DNA from 3 places in the Bacillus atrophaeus genome. Region 2 is predicted to be linked to each of the others. Evidence: predicted binding sites of a transcription regulator. Region 2 holds the regulator's gene; each other region holds the start of a gene.
The links. Region 2 encodes LexA, which represses DNA repair genes until DNA is damaged. Its sites were predicted from a motif close to CGAACATATGTTCG; they were not measured.
Positions count from the first base shown of each region.

Region 1: AAHT65_RS19245 (DNA polymerase IV) is a predicted target of LexA. The motif match lies at 2,030-2,043, and genes of this name have one in related genera.
Region 3: ruvA (Holliday junction branch migration protein RuvA) is a predicted target of LexA. The motif match lies at 1,635-1,648, and genes of this name have one in related genera.

Region 1 is NZ_CP154443.1:3,839,339-3,843,586, reverse strand. It holds gene AAHT65_RS19255 (AI-2E family transporter) at 540-1,634, opposite strand; gene AAHT65_RS19250 (YqzH family protein) at 1,714-1,920, opposite strand; gene AAHT65_RS19245 (DNA polymerase IV) at 2,088-3,326, shown strand; gene AAHT65_RS19240 (YolD-like family protein) at 3,323-3,667, shown strand; gene AAHT65_RS19235 (GNAT family N-acetyltransferase) at 3,936-4,248, shown strand, end outside.
Region 2 is NZ_CP154443.1:3,327,830-3,332,077, reverse strand. It holds gene tkt (transketolase) at 1-267, opposite strand, end outside; gene AAHT65_RS16790 (DUF896 domain-containing protein) at 439-672, opposite strand; gene AAHT65_RS16785 (YneB family resolvase-like protein) at 743-1,393, opposite strand; gene yneA (cell division suppressor protein YneA) at 1,413-1,724, opposite strand; gene lexA (transcriptional repressor LexA) at 1,879-2,499, shown strand; gene AAHT65_RS16770 (hypothetical protein) at 3,353-3,550, shown strand; gene AAHT65_RS16765 (spore coat protein) at 3,547-3,846, shown strand; gene AAHT65_RS16760 (YndM family protein) at 3,969-4,248, shown strand, end outside.
Region 3 is NZ_CP154443.1:4,123,486-4,127,733, forward strand. It holds gene ruvB (Holliday junction branch migration DNA helicase RuvB) at 1-954, opposite strand, end outside; gene ruvA (Holliday junction branch migration protein RuvA) at 965-1,570, opposite strand; gene AAHT65_RS20840 (BofC C-terminal domain-containing protein) at 1,717-2,199, opposite strand; gene AAHT65_RS20845 (RbtT/DalT/CsbX family MFS transporter) at 2,289-3,596, opposite strand; gene AAHT65_RS20850 (serine/threonine protein kinase) at 3,917-4,248, shown strand, end outside.

The DNA.
Region 1 (4,248 bases), 510 kb from region 2:
AATTTAAAGGCGGTGATTTTGACCCATCAGGGTAGAACACATCGGAGGAGCGCCCGCTCTTACCCAGGAGACCGGACACGAGATTACAATCTATGCCCATGAATTGGAACGCCCTTATATAGAAGGGGGGCTTCCGCTTATTAAAACCGATATCAGCCGTATGACCAAGGAGAAAGCAGCATCTCTTCCGGAGGAAATAAGGCAGCTGTCTAAAACCCTCCGAAGAGAAAAGTGCAGGAAACCATAGAGGATGGGCAATTGCTTCCGTTTTGCGGCGGAATCCGCGTGATTTTTATACAGTGGTCAGCCTTTATATGGAGGAAAAGAAACTTCTCATTGCCGCAGATGCATTGGTTAAGACTGGTGGCGCTTTACACCGGCCTGTTGGAGAGGAGACATTGGATTATAGGATAAGGAATTTTTAGACTATGACATAAGTCCGGTGGTTTGTTATCATGGCGGTGTTTTTCAAGGAAGCCCGCATCAGCGGATAAAAAAGCTGCAAGGAAAAACAGAGATGTGAAAACATCTCTGTTGTTTTATGAAGAGTGATCTGTATGTTTTTTTCTCAGCAGCACAAGTCTCCATATATGACTCACGATCACCTTCGCGACAGCATACCCCGGTATCGCCAGCAGCATGCCGACAATGCCTGCAAAATTTCCGACGGCGAGCAAGAGAAAAATAATGGTCAGCGGATGGATCGAAAGTTTTCGCCCCATCACCTGCGGGGAAATGATTTGGCTTTCGATTTGCTGGGCGATGACAACGACCACGATGACCAGTATGGCGGTTGTCGGCGAATCAAACAGACCGACGACAACGCCGGGAAACGTGCCGATCCACGGGCCGATAAAGGGGATGACATTGGTCACCATGGCGACAACACCCAGCATTAGCGGGTAATCCAATCCGATGATAAAATAACCGATTGTCACAAGCACGCCGACACAGCAACTGACGATAATCTGACCCTGTATGTAAGCGCTGAGCGTCTGATCCATGTCTTCGAGAATCCGTTTTCCTTCTTTTTGCTGTTTTTTAGGGAGAAAATGCAACAAGTACCGGGGCGCTTTTTCGCCCTCTTTTAACATGTAATACAGCACAAAAGGAATAATGACAATGGTAATGACCGCATTGGTCACAGCTCCTGCCATACTTTTTATGTTGTCTCCCAGCGAAGAGATGAAGCTGTTAGAGTAGTTTGTGACTTTATCTGTGATTTGATTAAGCGAACTTTGCTCTTGCAGGCGGGAAAACCACTTGTTGTGCTGTATGGTTTCAATCCAATCTCTTGCCTGATCAAGCAGTTTCGGGAAGTTGCTGACAAAGCTGTTGAACTGTTTCTGAATCTCAGGTCCTGCTGTATAAATGAAGAGGGTGAAGAGTCCGCCGGCGGTTAGATAGATCAGCAAGATCGCAATACCCTTTGGCAGTTTGGCTTTTGTATGCAGCAGTTTAACGAGCGGACGAAACAAATAGTAAAGCACACCCGACAGTATGATCGGCCCGAATAAGGTTTGGCAGAAAATAATGAAGGGACGGAACAAAAAGTCAATCAACGTTCCGAGATAGATGATGAGAAACAACAAAAGAATCCCATATCCGATTTTAAAATATTTACCGACAGGCATAGGCACACCACGCAATCAAAAGATTTGAAACATTCCTCCTGCGTTCCATTCCCATTCTGTGTGCCGTATAAACGTTTTATCAGGAAAATAGCCCTTGATTTGTGACATAGTCATAAATAACATCCTCTATATGCGCATGCAGATCCTCATCAGGCTCTTCGTTTTGTCTTTCTTTCAAGGCGGCTTTCAAGCTCTGTTTTTCATACGGGCTTAACGGGTCCGTGGCGATATTCCGGCCATATTGGCGAAGCGCCTGTCCTAACATTTTTTCCAGGAATTGATCCATCGTTTATTCTCCTATCTTTATTGTCGCTTTTATTCTACTAAATGTTTTGCCGCTCTCAAACCGTCAGATCATATTTTCTGGCAGGCAAGAATCATTTACCAGTATAAACCGAACGTATTTTCGCATATAATAGCAAGAGCGAACATAAGTTCTTTTTAGAGGTGTATATGATGAAAGAAAAAGTGATTTTTCTCGTTGATATGCAATCGTTTTATGCATCCGTGGAAAAAGCGGAGAACCCCCATTTGAAGAATCGGCCGGTTATTGTTTCCGGTGATCCGAAGAGAAGGAGCGGGGTGGTGCTGGCTGCTTGCCCTCTTGCAAAGAAAAAGGGGGTTGCTAATGCTTCGCGGCTTTGGGAAGCCCAGGAAAAGTGTCCCGAGGCTGTGGTGCTTCGTCCCCGCATGCAGCGTTATATTGATGTGTCTTTGCAAATTACCGCGATTCTCGAGGAATACACAGATATGGTCGAGCCTTATTCCATTGATGAGCAGTTTATGGACGTCACCGGCAGCCAGAAGCTGTTTGGACGGCCGGAGGATATAGCCAGAAGCATTCAAGACAGAGTGATGCGGGAGATGGGTGTTTATGCGCGGGTGGGCATCGGACCGAATAAAGCTCTCGCGAAAATCGCCTGTGACAACTTTGCAAAAAAGAATGCGAGCGGGATATTTTATTTAACTGAAAACAATATGAAAACACATATGTGGCCTCTCCCTGTCGGCTGCTTGTTTGGCGTCGGAAGCCGGATGAAGCATCATTTACGCCGGATGGGGATCAGCACCATCGGCGGGCTTGCGGCCTTTCCGGTGGAGCTTTTAAAAAAGAAGTGGGGCATTAACGGACACGTGCTGTGGATGACCGCAAACGGCATTGACTATTCGCCCGTGACGACTGCGTCTTTGGATGGCCAAAAAGCGATCGGACACGGAATGACGCTCCCGAAAGACTACGAACATTTTGACAGGGAGATTAAGGTCGTGCTGCTGGAGCTATGTGAAGAGGTGTGCAGGCGAAGCAGAAGATCAGGGGCGATGGGGCAGACGGTGTCGGTGAGCTGCCGGGGCGCTGATTTTGATATTCCGACGGGCTTTCACCGGCAAGTGAAGCTGTCTGAGCCGACCAACCGCACACAGGATGTGTACCGGGCGGTATGCAGATTGTTTCTTGCGTTTTGGGATGGGAAACCTGTGCGCCGCCTCGGCGTCAGTCTTTCTCAGCTCTCTTCTGATGACGTATGGCAGCTCAATTTGTTTCATGACTATGCGAAGAACATGAGCCTCGGGTACGTAATGGACGGCATTAAAAGCAGGTTCGGCGACACAGCGATTGTCAGAGCCTCATCGTTAACAGCCGCTGGCCAGGCGTTTGAACGCGCGGCTAAAATAGGAGGGCATTACAAATGAGCGATCATTTAAAAAGAGGCAACTTATTATGGGAAGGAAGCCGAATGTTTTTGCCGGAACATAAAGAAAGTCTGCTGGCGAGAAAACGCCATAAACAGAAGCTGAAGAAGCCGATCCTTGACCCTGATAAGCTGGAAGAGATGAATCAGACGGTCTGTGAGGCGATGGAATATGCGCAAGAGGTAATGGTCAGCTACTTCGAAGACGGAGCGCTTATCTATTACAGCGGGAAAATCTGCCGTTATGAGGAACTGCAAAATATGCTATGGATAAAGGGAGCCGCTGATCAGCCGCATAGATTAAAGCTTGAGCATGTGCTCGATATTTCTCTATCTGTTTGAGCTGAAAAAAGAGCGCAGGCAACGGATCATTCTGCGATCCATGAGAACAGCATGAAAATAAAAGGAAAATCAGCCGCAGACAGCCGTTTGGGCTGATTTTTTTTGGATTTTTTCTATCCGCACACGTGTACATAGTTCCTTTGGCTGTCTGAAAACGTATAGTAACAGAAAGAATCCATTTACAATTGCACTCAGGCAAAATATAATTTTTATATTGCATAAGAGAATGACATTCGTTTTTGCCAGACGGAGGGAGATCAAAATCGAAATGGATATACGGACAATCACGTCTTCAGATTATGAAATGGTTACGTCTGTAATAAATGAATGGTGGGGCGGAAGACAGCTGAAAGAGAAGCTGCCCAGATTATTTTTTGAACATTTTCAGGACACAAGTTTTATCACGTATGAAAACGGAGCGATGACCGGGTTTTTAATTGGTTTTCAATCACAGTCAGATCCGAAAACCGCATACATCCATTTCTCAGGTGTCCATCCAGATTTCAGAAAAATGCAAATTGGAAAACAATTATACGAGGTTTTTATTGAAACGGTCAAAAAGAGAGGCTGCACCCAAGTAA
Region 2 (4,248 bases):
CTTTAGATCATCAATACTGAGATCGTACCCGCTTAAATGAAGCATACTGTATAAAAGCATTGAGCCGTGTCCCGCAGATAAAACAAAACGGTCACGATTAAACCAGCCAGGGTTCTTCGGGCTTACATTCATAAGTTTTGTCCATAGCGTATATGCCATAGGAGCAGCGCCCATAGGCATTCCCGGATGACCGGAGTTTGCTTTTTCAATTGCGTCTATAGATAGTGTGCGTATGGTAGCAACTGATTTCTTTTCAATTGTATCCATAAAAATCCCCTTCCATATGTGTTGTACCTCTTCATCATAAATCTCTGAAGCGTTTTTCTCAACTGTTTCAGCTTAAATTTGAGAGAAACTTGTTGAAAAATGTCGCTTACACACGCTGACGTTGTTAGTATATACCAAAAAGGAATACGATATTGACGTATTCCTTTTATATTAGTGCAGCTTGTTATTTCTTTTTTCTCTTTTTAGTTTTTCTGGTGTTACATCGTTGCCTTCAGGATCAATGATTTTAACACTTTTCAGTGTGTTTTTCATAGAGGAGCGAAATCCTTTGAGGTATTCTTCACGAAGCTTCTTCTGCTCAGCTTTTTCATCATCAGTAATAACGCCTGATTTCGCTTTTGCAGCAAGTTCATTGATTCTGGCAATTTTTTCGTTTGAAATCATGTTAAACTCCTTTATTCCATTTTGCCTTTATACTACTAAATCAGCAGAGGTTTTACAAACGATTCACTCATTATTTGTCTGTTTCGTCCTCCATATATTCCTGAAAGCGCCGGTGAACGGTTGCTTTTGATACCTCATAACCAAAGCCTCTTAATGTAGCGGCTATTTCAGCGAAGGTCAGCTTATTGGCTCTCAGTCGTACAATTTCTGAAATAGGAACCTCAATTTTGTCTTTCCCGCTGTTTTCATGTTGGTTTTTAAGGTTTTTTTGCGGTTTAAACCCATTTTTCACCGCGCGTTTCATTCCTCTTTTGATTTTCATATTATGTATCTTCCGCTGATATTCTTCCACAATGCTGACGATCTCAAGCACCATAGAATCGGCTTCGGACAGCTCAAGTTCTCCTCTGTGCGCTGTCGTGTATATTTTTACATTTTCCCGATAAATGCAATGGAGAAGGGCGATTTTTGCATTTCCTCTGCCAAGCCTAGTCTCATCTTGAACGAGAATCGCATCAATATGGGACTTCTTCAATTCATCAAGCATCTCAAACACACCGTCCCGGTCCATTTCATACCCGCTGGCTTTTTCGGATATGACCTTAACGACCTCCATGCCATTTTCGGATGCAATCGCTGCAAGCTCCTCCTCCTGCCGCTTTAATGAGGTTTGCTGCTGTTCTTTGTTTGTACTAACGCGGGCATAAATGAGCGCCTTCATTTCTTGCTATCTTTCCTCTCTATTTAACAGTTGCCAATTGATATGCAGCAGGATGTTCCTTTTTTAAGGGAAGCATTAATACATCTCCCGCCTGTATATCAGAAGTCTGAAGATTATTTTCCTCCGTTACCCATTCAATAAAATCCTTTTTGTTTATCTTTTTCGTATCAGACACCTGATCAGCCAACGACCAAAGCGTATCTCCCGATTGGACTTCTATTTTAACATATTGATTTTGCTCTTGATCATTGTTTGTAAATGATAAAAGAAGAATAACAGCACTTAAAACTCCCGTGAACAGGCCGACAAAAATAATAAATTCTTTAATCATAAAAACAACCTCCGATAAGAATGTTTGTTCGCTTTTTATAACTCAAGTATATACGAACAAATGTTTCTGTCAATTGTTTTTTTCGAACCTATGTTTGTACTGTAAGGAAAATCATGCTATAATCTACTTAAAATCGACGTTAGAGGTGCGAAAAATGACGAAGCTATCAAAAAGGCAACTTGATATCCTCCGTTTTATAAAAGCAGAGGTAAAAACAAAAGGATATCCGCCTTCTGTAAGGGAGATTGGGGAGGCTGTAGGCCTTGCGTCCAGTTCGACTGTCCACGGGCATTTGGCTCGTTTAGAGACGAAGGGGCTGATCAGGCGTGATCCGACAAAACCAAGAGCGATAGAAATACTAGATGAAGAAGAAGTGCAAATTCCGAAAAGCCAAGTTGTTAATGTGCCTGTTATCGGAAAAGTAACGGCAGGAAGCCCCATTACAGCAGTAGAGAATATTGAGGAGTATTTCCCGCTGCCTGATCGGATGGTTCCGCCGGACGAGCACGTGTTTATGCTTGAGATTATGGGTGAAAGTATGATTGATGCCGGAATTCTCGATAAAGATTACGTCATTGTAAAGCAGCAAAGCACTGCCAACAACGGAGAGATCGTGGTCGCCATGACGGAGGACGATGAAGCTACAGTCAAACGCTTCTATAAAGAAGATACTCATGTGCGGCTGCAGCCGGAAAATCCAACAATGGAGCCGATTATTTTACAGAATGTCAGTATACTAGGAAAAGTGATCGGTGTATTCAGAACCGTTCATTAGAAACTTTTAAACTGCCGAACTTCATTTCGGCAGTTTTTTTCATAGATAAAACCCCCTTCTTTTATATAAAGGGGGTTTTATTCATAGCAAAATAAAAAAAGCAGGTTCGCCCTGGCTTAGAAACGAACCTGAAAAGGAGGAAAAAATTACATCATGTTTACACCCATTATTATCCTACATTTTTAAGTTGAAGTCAACAAATTATTTTTCCTCAAGGAAACTTTTTCTGAGTTTCTGGTGTCTCTCTGCCGAGAAATAAATCCTGGCACTTGAGAACAAGCCCCATCCTAAGTGTAAGAAAGACCACTTAGTAAATACGTTTGGTCAAGGGTTCATCATCAGCCTTGTTTATAAGTAGTCGAATTTATTTCTAATTTGTTTCATCTTTTCGTTCGTGAGAAGTGACAAGTTTTATGATATTTTGGGGCGAGATGATAATAAATAAATTGAAAATTTAGTACATAGTTTAATTAGTTCTTTTAGTGTTTATTCAATGTAATAAACTCACCTATCATAGAACTTGTGAGCGTAAAATTAAACCCCCGATATCTCCCCAAATTAGCCTGCTTCAGCTTTACGATAATTGTTTCGGCATTTGCACTACTGAAAGTAAACAGTGAATGATCTTCTTTGATATTCGTTGTCTCCTCCCACCCTTTCCCCATCTGCCTAATGAACTACGTGCACTCAGTTTCGGTTAAACCTGATACATCTCACAAATAGCTGCTTCTTCTGATAATAATCCTTCTCTCTTCAGAAATAATGCATTCCACAAAGTTCCTGTTTTAAGCAGCACCCCCATTGCTCAAAATAATATTGATTGTCTAACTTTTCTTAGAAAGGAATGACTTATATGAATGGGTTTCATGAGACTTTAGATCTTCATGAATTGCTTGTATTTAAAAACCTTTGTTTGACTAAGTCTTCAACGATGACCGGTTTAGTGCAGGATCAAGAATTAAGAGACATTTTAGAACAGGATGCGTTAAAAACAAGACGGCAGGTTGAGCGTTTGCAAAGCTTACTGGCTGAGCGAGGTGAACAAATATGAATGAATTTTTTCAAAAGCTTGCCGGAATGGGCAGTATGACAGAACAGGTCATTGCCACTGATTTTTTAATTTCAGCAAAAACTGGTATTAAAGATATAGCCATAGCCATTACCGAGACGGCTTCTCCGGAAGTGAGAGATACATTACATGAGTATTTGCACGATGCTATTGATACTCATGAACAAATTTTCAATTACATGGTTGCAAAGGGCTTTTATCACCCCAGAAATTTATCCGAACAGATAAACGTTGATATTCAGGCCGCTGAAACAGCTAAAGACTTGCCTCAAATTTAAATTCGGATGCTCTCTTCATTCAAGCTGCTGAGACTTTCTCGACAGTTTTTCTATTCATTTGGATATAAAAAAAGTGAAAAAATAAGTTTGTGCTTTCATTAAATAATCAGTAAGGTGGTAAAATGAAACATATAATTGCACTCGTATCAAAAATCACTTTGACCCTTTCCCTTTTATATGTCATTTTGGACAGAATCTATCATGTATCTTTTTTAAGTGTATTATTCATCACATTTGTTTTAGGGCTGATCTCTTATCTAACAGGGGATATGCTTATATTGCCAAGGACTAGCAATTTTATTGCTACAGCCGCTGATTTTGGGTTGTCGTTAATTATCCTCTGGGTATTTCTCATCAATCGCACAGGCGGTGATTTTTCTCCATTTTTTGCGGCTCTTATCG
Region 3 (4,248 bases), 800 kb from region 2:
CACGATACGTCCGCGCGGCGTTCTCTGAAGAAACCCGATCTGCAGAAGATACGGCTCATACACATCTTCAATTGTATGAGGTTCTTCGCCAATTGTCGCGGAAATGGTATCAAGGCCGACCGGACCGCCGCTGAATTTTTCGATCATACCCATCAGCAGCTTGTGATCAATGTGATCCAGTCCAAGCCGGTCAACCTGAAGCCGCTCCAGCGCATCCTGGGCAATATCGTCCGTAATGCGGCTGTCGCCTAGCACTTGGGCAAAATCGCGAACTCTCCTGAGAAGCCGGTTGGCAACCCGCGGCGTTCCCCTTGAACGTCTCGCAATTTCGAGCGCTGACGGTTTGTCGATTTCCACTTCGAACAAATCAGCCGTTCTCACGACAATATCGGACAGCTCTTCCTGTGTATAATATTCAAGACGGGACAAGACGCCGAACCGATCCCTTAAAGGCGCCGTCAACAGACCTACCCTTGTCGTTGCGCCGACGAGCGTAAAGGGCGGAAGATCAAGGCGGACGGAACGGGCGGAAGGGCCTTTTCCGATCACAATATCAAGACAAAAATCCTCCATAGCGGGATACAGCACTTCTTCAATCGACCTGTGGAGTCTGTGAATCTCATCAATAAATAATACATCTCCGGGTTCCAGAGCCGTTAAAATGGCTGCCAGATCTCCCGGCCTTTCAATCGCCGGCCCTGAGGTGGTCCGCATTTCCACACCCATTTCATTGGCAACGATGGAAGCAAGCGTCGTTTTCCCAAGTCCCGGAGGCCCGTAAAGAAGGACATGATCAAGCGTCTCTTCTCTCATTTTTGCCGCGTCAATGAATACGCGCAGATTTTCTTTCACCTTTTTTTGGCCGATATATTGAACCAGACTTTGCGGCCGCAGGCTTTGCTCTATCGCTGATTCATGGTTGTCTGCTTCACTTGAGACAAGCCGTTCATCCATGAACATCACCTTACTTTAATAGTTTTTGTAATGCTTTTTTCACATATTGATCAGTGGTAAGCGTCGTGTCCTCTTTTAGATGAGGAAGCACCTTTTTAATTTCTTTCTCCGCATAGCCGAGGACACGCAATGCTTCAAGCGCCTCATCAAGAGCAGTCTCAGCCGTATGCTTTTCGATTCTGTCCTCATGGTTAAACAGATTTTCAATCATTTCAGGCACAACATCGGCGAGCTTCCCTTTTAGATCGAGAATAATCTGGCGCGCCGTCTTCTTGCCGACGCCTGGGAATTTCACCAAAAAAGCTTCATCTTCCTGTTCAATGGCTTCAATGACAGCCCCCGGGTCACCGGACGCAAGAATGGCAAGGGCGCCTTTAGGCCCGATGCCCGTCACATTTAAAAGCTTCGTAAAAAGCGCTTTTTCTTCCCGCGTGGAAAAGCCGTATAAAGAAAAAGCGTCCTCTCTGATATGATGGTACGTAAAGATTGTTTCTTGATTTCTCTCCTTGTATATGAACGGATTCGGCGTAAAAATCTGATAGCCGATTCCGCCGTTTTCTATCACAATATATTGGGGAGATACATAATCAATCGTCCCTTTGACAAATTCAATCACCCATATTCACCTCTTTGACTGTTCTTCATTGTACCATAAAAACAGGCAAAGTCTTATAGAAATGTTAACGTATGTTCGCTTTCGAATCGATCTTTTCACGAAAAAAAAGACATGGGGGCATGTCTTAAAACGTCAAGCAGCACGGGTCATCCGCTGTATGTCTTTATATTCTCGATGACGTGCTCAAATTCGGCTTTTGTGCGAAACGGAATGCCGTTTTGCAAGTTTTTTTGGATCCGGCTCTCCAATCTCTCTAAATCAATTTGAAAAAAAGATTGAATCGGTTCAGCTACGGAATCAGGGCGTCCGTGAAAGGTGGAAATTACCCCGTCGTCCGTTATCCCGATATAACCGTTTACCTTGCTGAGGGGAGAAATATCATCCACTTGTTTCCGAAAAAGGACAAATCCTTTTTTTTGTTCAACGAGTGTCCACCCGGCATATGCCGCCCAGAAATCTTCCATGGCAAGAACCGTCTCGTGCTTATGCTCAATGCTTACATCTCCGTCCATATACACTTTTTCAAGCTGCACATGAAGCTGCAGCGGTTCATAGTGCTCAACTTCAGCAGCAAATACGGAAGATGTACACAACAGCAAAGCCGCGGCTGCACAGAAAACCGCCATCATAAGACGCACGCTGAAAATTTGTTTCACCATTAACACCTCTTTATATACACTAGATCAAATCAGCTTTACGCCTAGTTTGACCAAAGGTATTACGGCTTAACCATTTTCTTGAAATTTGTTTTCACCACCCTGCTGACCGCCCTTTTCTCCGTATGGACAGCACCGGACTCAGGCAGCTTCAGAAATTGTGTAAGAAATGCGCTGAAAAAATATAAGACTGCAAAAATCCAAATCACGCCGCCCGCACCTAACGGGCCGATAAAAAGACTGACGATGCCGGGTGCGATAAAAGCACATAAACCTGAACCTAGATTTAACACAGACATCGCCGCCCCTTTATTATCAGGGGCAAGAGTCGGCATAAGAGCACTTAACGGAATATAACCGGCAAGACACGCCCCGTAGCAGCAGGCAATGATCATTAATACCCAGTAGTTGTGTCCGATGATTTGCGGCGTATAGTAGATAGCCAGCGTGAAGATTCCGCTCCCTACCCCGCCGAACCACATGACGGTATTGCGCCAGCCCAATTTATCACCGACAATGCCGAAAATTAAATTAAACACGATATTGACAAAAAACAGCGTCCCCCAAATTTGCAGCCACTCTGAAACAGAATAGCCATAGCCTGCCAAATAAGTCGGCAGAAATATGGCAAATCCAAATTGGCCAAGGGCATTAATTGTTTTCACGATTCCTCCGATGCCGACTTTCGGATTTTCATACATAATCGTGAACGCTTTTGAAAGCTCTTTCCATTTATGATCGCTTTGTTTTGCCGTTGCCGTAAACTTATCTTTATTAAAAAACAATGCGAGAATGCCGCCTGCAGCAACGAAAACAAGTGCGCTCCAAAGCGTATTGATTTCTCCGATGAGCGGGACTGCGAAGCTTGAATAAAAAGGGCCGAGCACGTTGAGGCCGCATGTAAACACAAACCAAAACCAGCCGACTGCTTTACCAAGAATCTGTTGGGAGGTGCTGTACGATACCCATACGAGAAAAGAATAAGCAAACAGCGGGTAGCCTAATCCTCTGAGCGCGTAGCTTCCCAATAGAGCAGGATAATACATGTGAGGAATGGCCCATCCGATAAATACGGCCGAACCAAGAATAAATGCAATAAGGCCTGCGGTCATCGCCTTTTTTGGCCCCCATGCCTGTACAAAGATGCCGGAAAACCAGGCAGAAATCGTCACGGCGATACCATAAAAGGTGTATAACGATGCAGATTGCTGCATGCTGAGTCCGTGTTCTACTAGAAAAGGAGACAGCCAGCCTTGCTCAAGTCCGTCCCCTATCATAAAGATCACGATACCCATGTACCCCCAAACCAAGTGAGATGGGATTCCTATTTTGTTTAAAAAAGCTCCTTTAGTTTGTACTGAGTTCTTCATTCTCTCCACCGCCTGCTTTTGCTTTTATGTATGAATGCATCTTATATACCCCTCACTTTTTCTTTTTAATCCTGCAAACTGTTTGTCATATTTCATATTTAGAAAGCGCTTAATTTCAGGGTCATAGGTGCTTTACATAAGCGCTTTTCAAGAATCAATGCTGGCAAATATTCGCTTCACTATTTCGCTTTGATGACAATCAATGCATATATGTAGCCATCGCCTCCAAGACCAGATACACTATAAATAGCTCTTTTCCTTAACAGTTAAGGATTTTCCTATAGACAACTGCATAAAATAGAGCAAAGAAGGTGAATGAAATGCTTACAAAAGCAGCGGCACTGGCTCATTCAGTTATATACCACTCAAACAGCAGAATGGATAAACTCAAAGAAAAACCCGATGAATTAACCTTAATCGGAAAAGGAAGAAGCGCTTATGTGTTTGCTTTCACAGATGGTAATAAACAAAAGGCTCTCAAAGTGTTTTTTCCTGAATTTCAAGCGACTGCACTAAAAGAAGCGAAGATATATGAAAAACTGTCCGGATCACCTTACTATCCTGACATTTATGAAACCGGCGATACATTTATATTAATGGAATATATTAAAGGCTATACTTTCTATAATTGCCTGACAAAAGGGATTTCAAT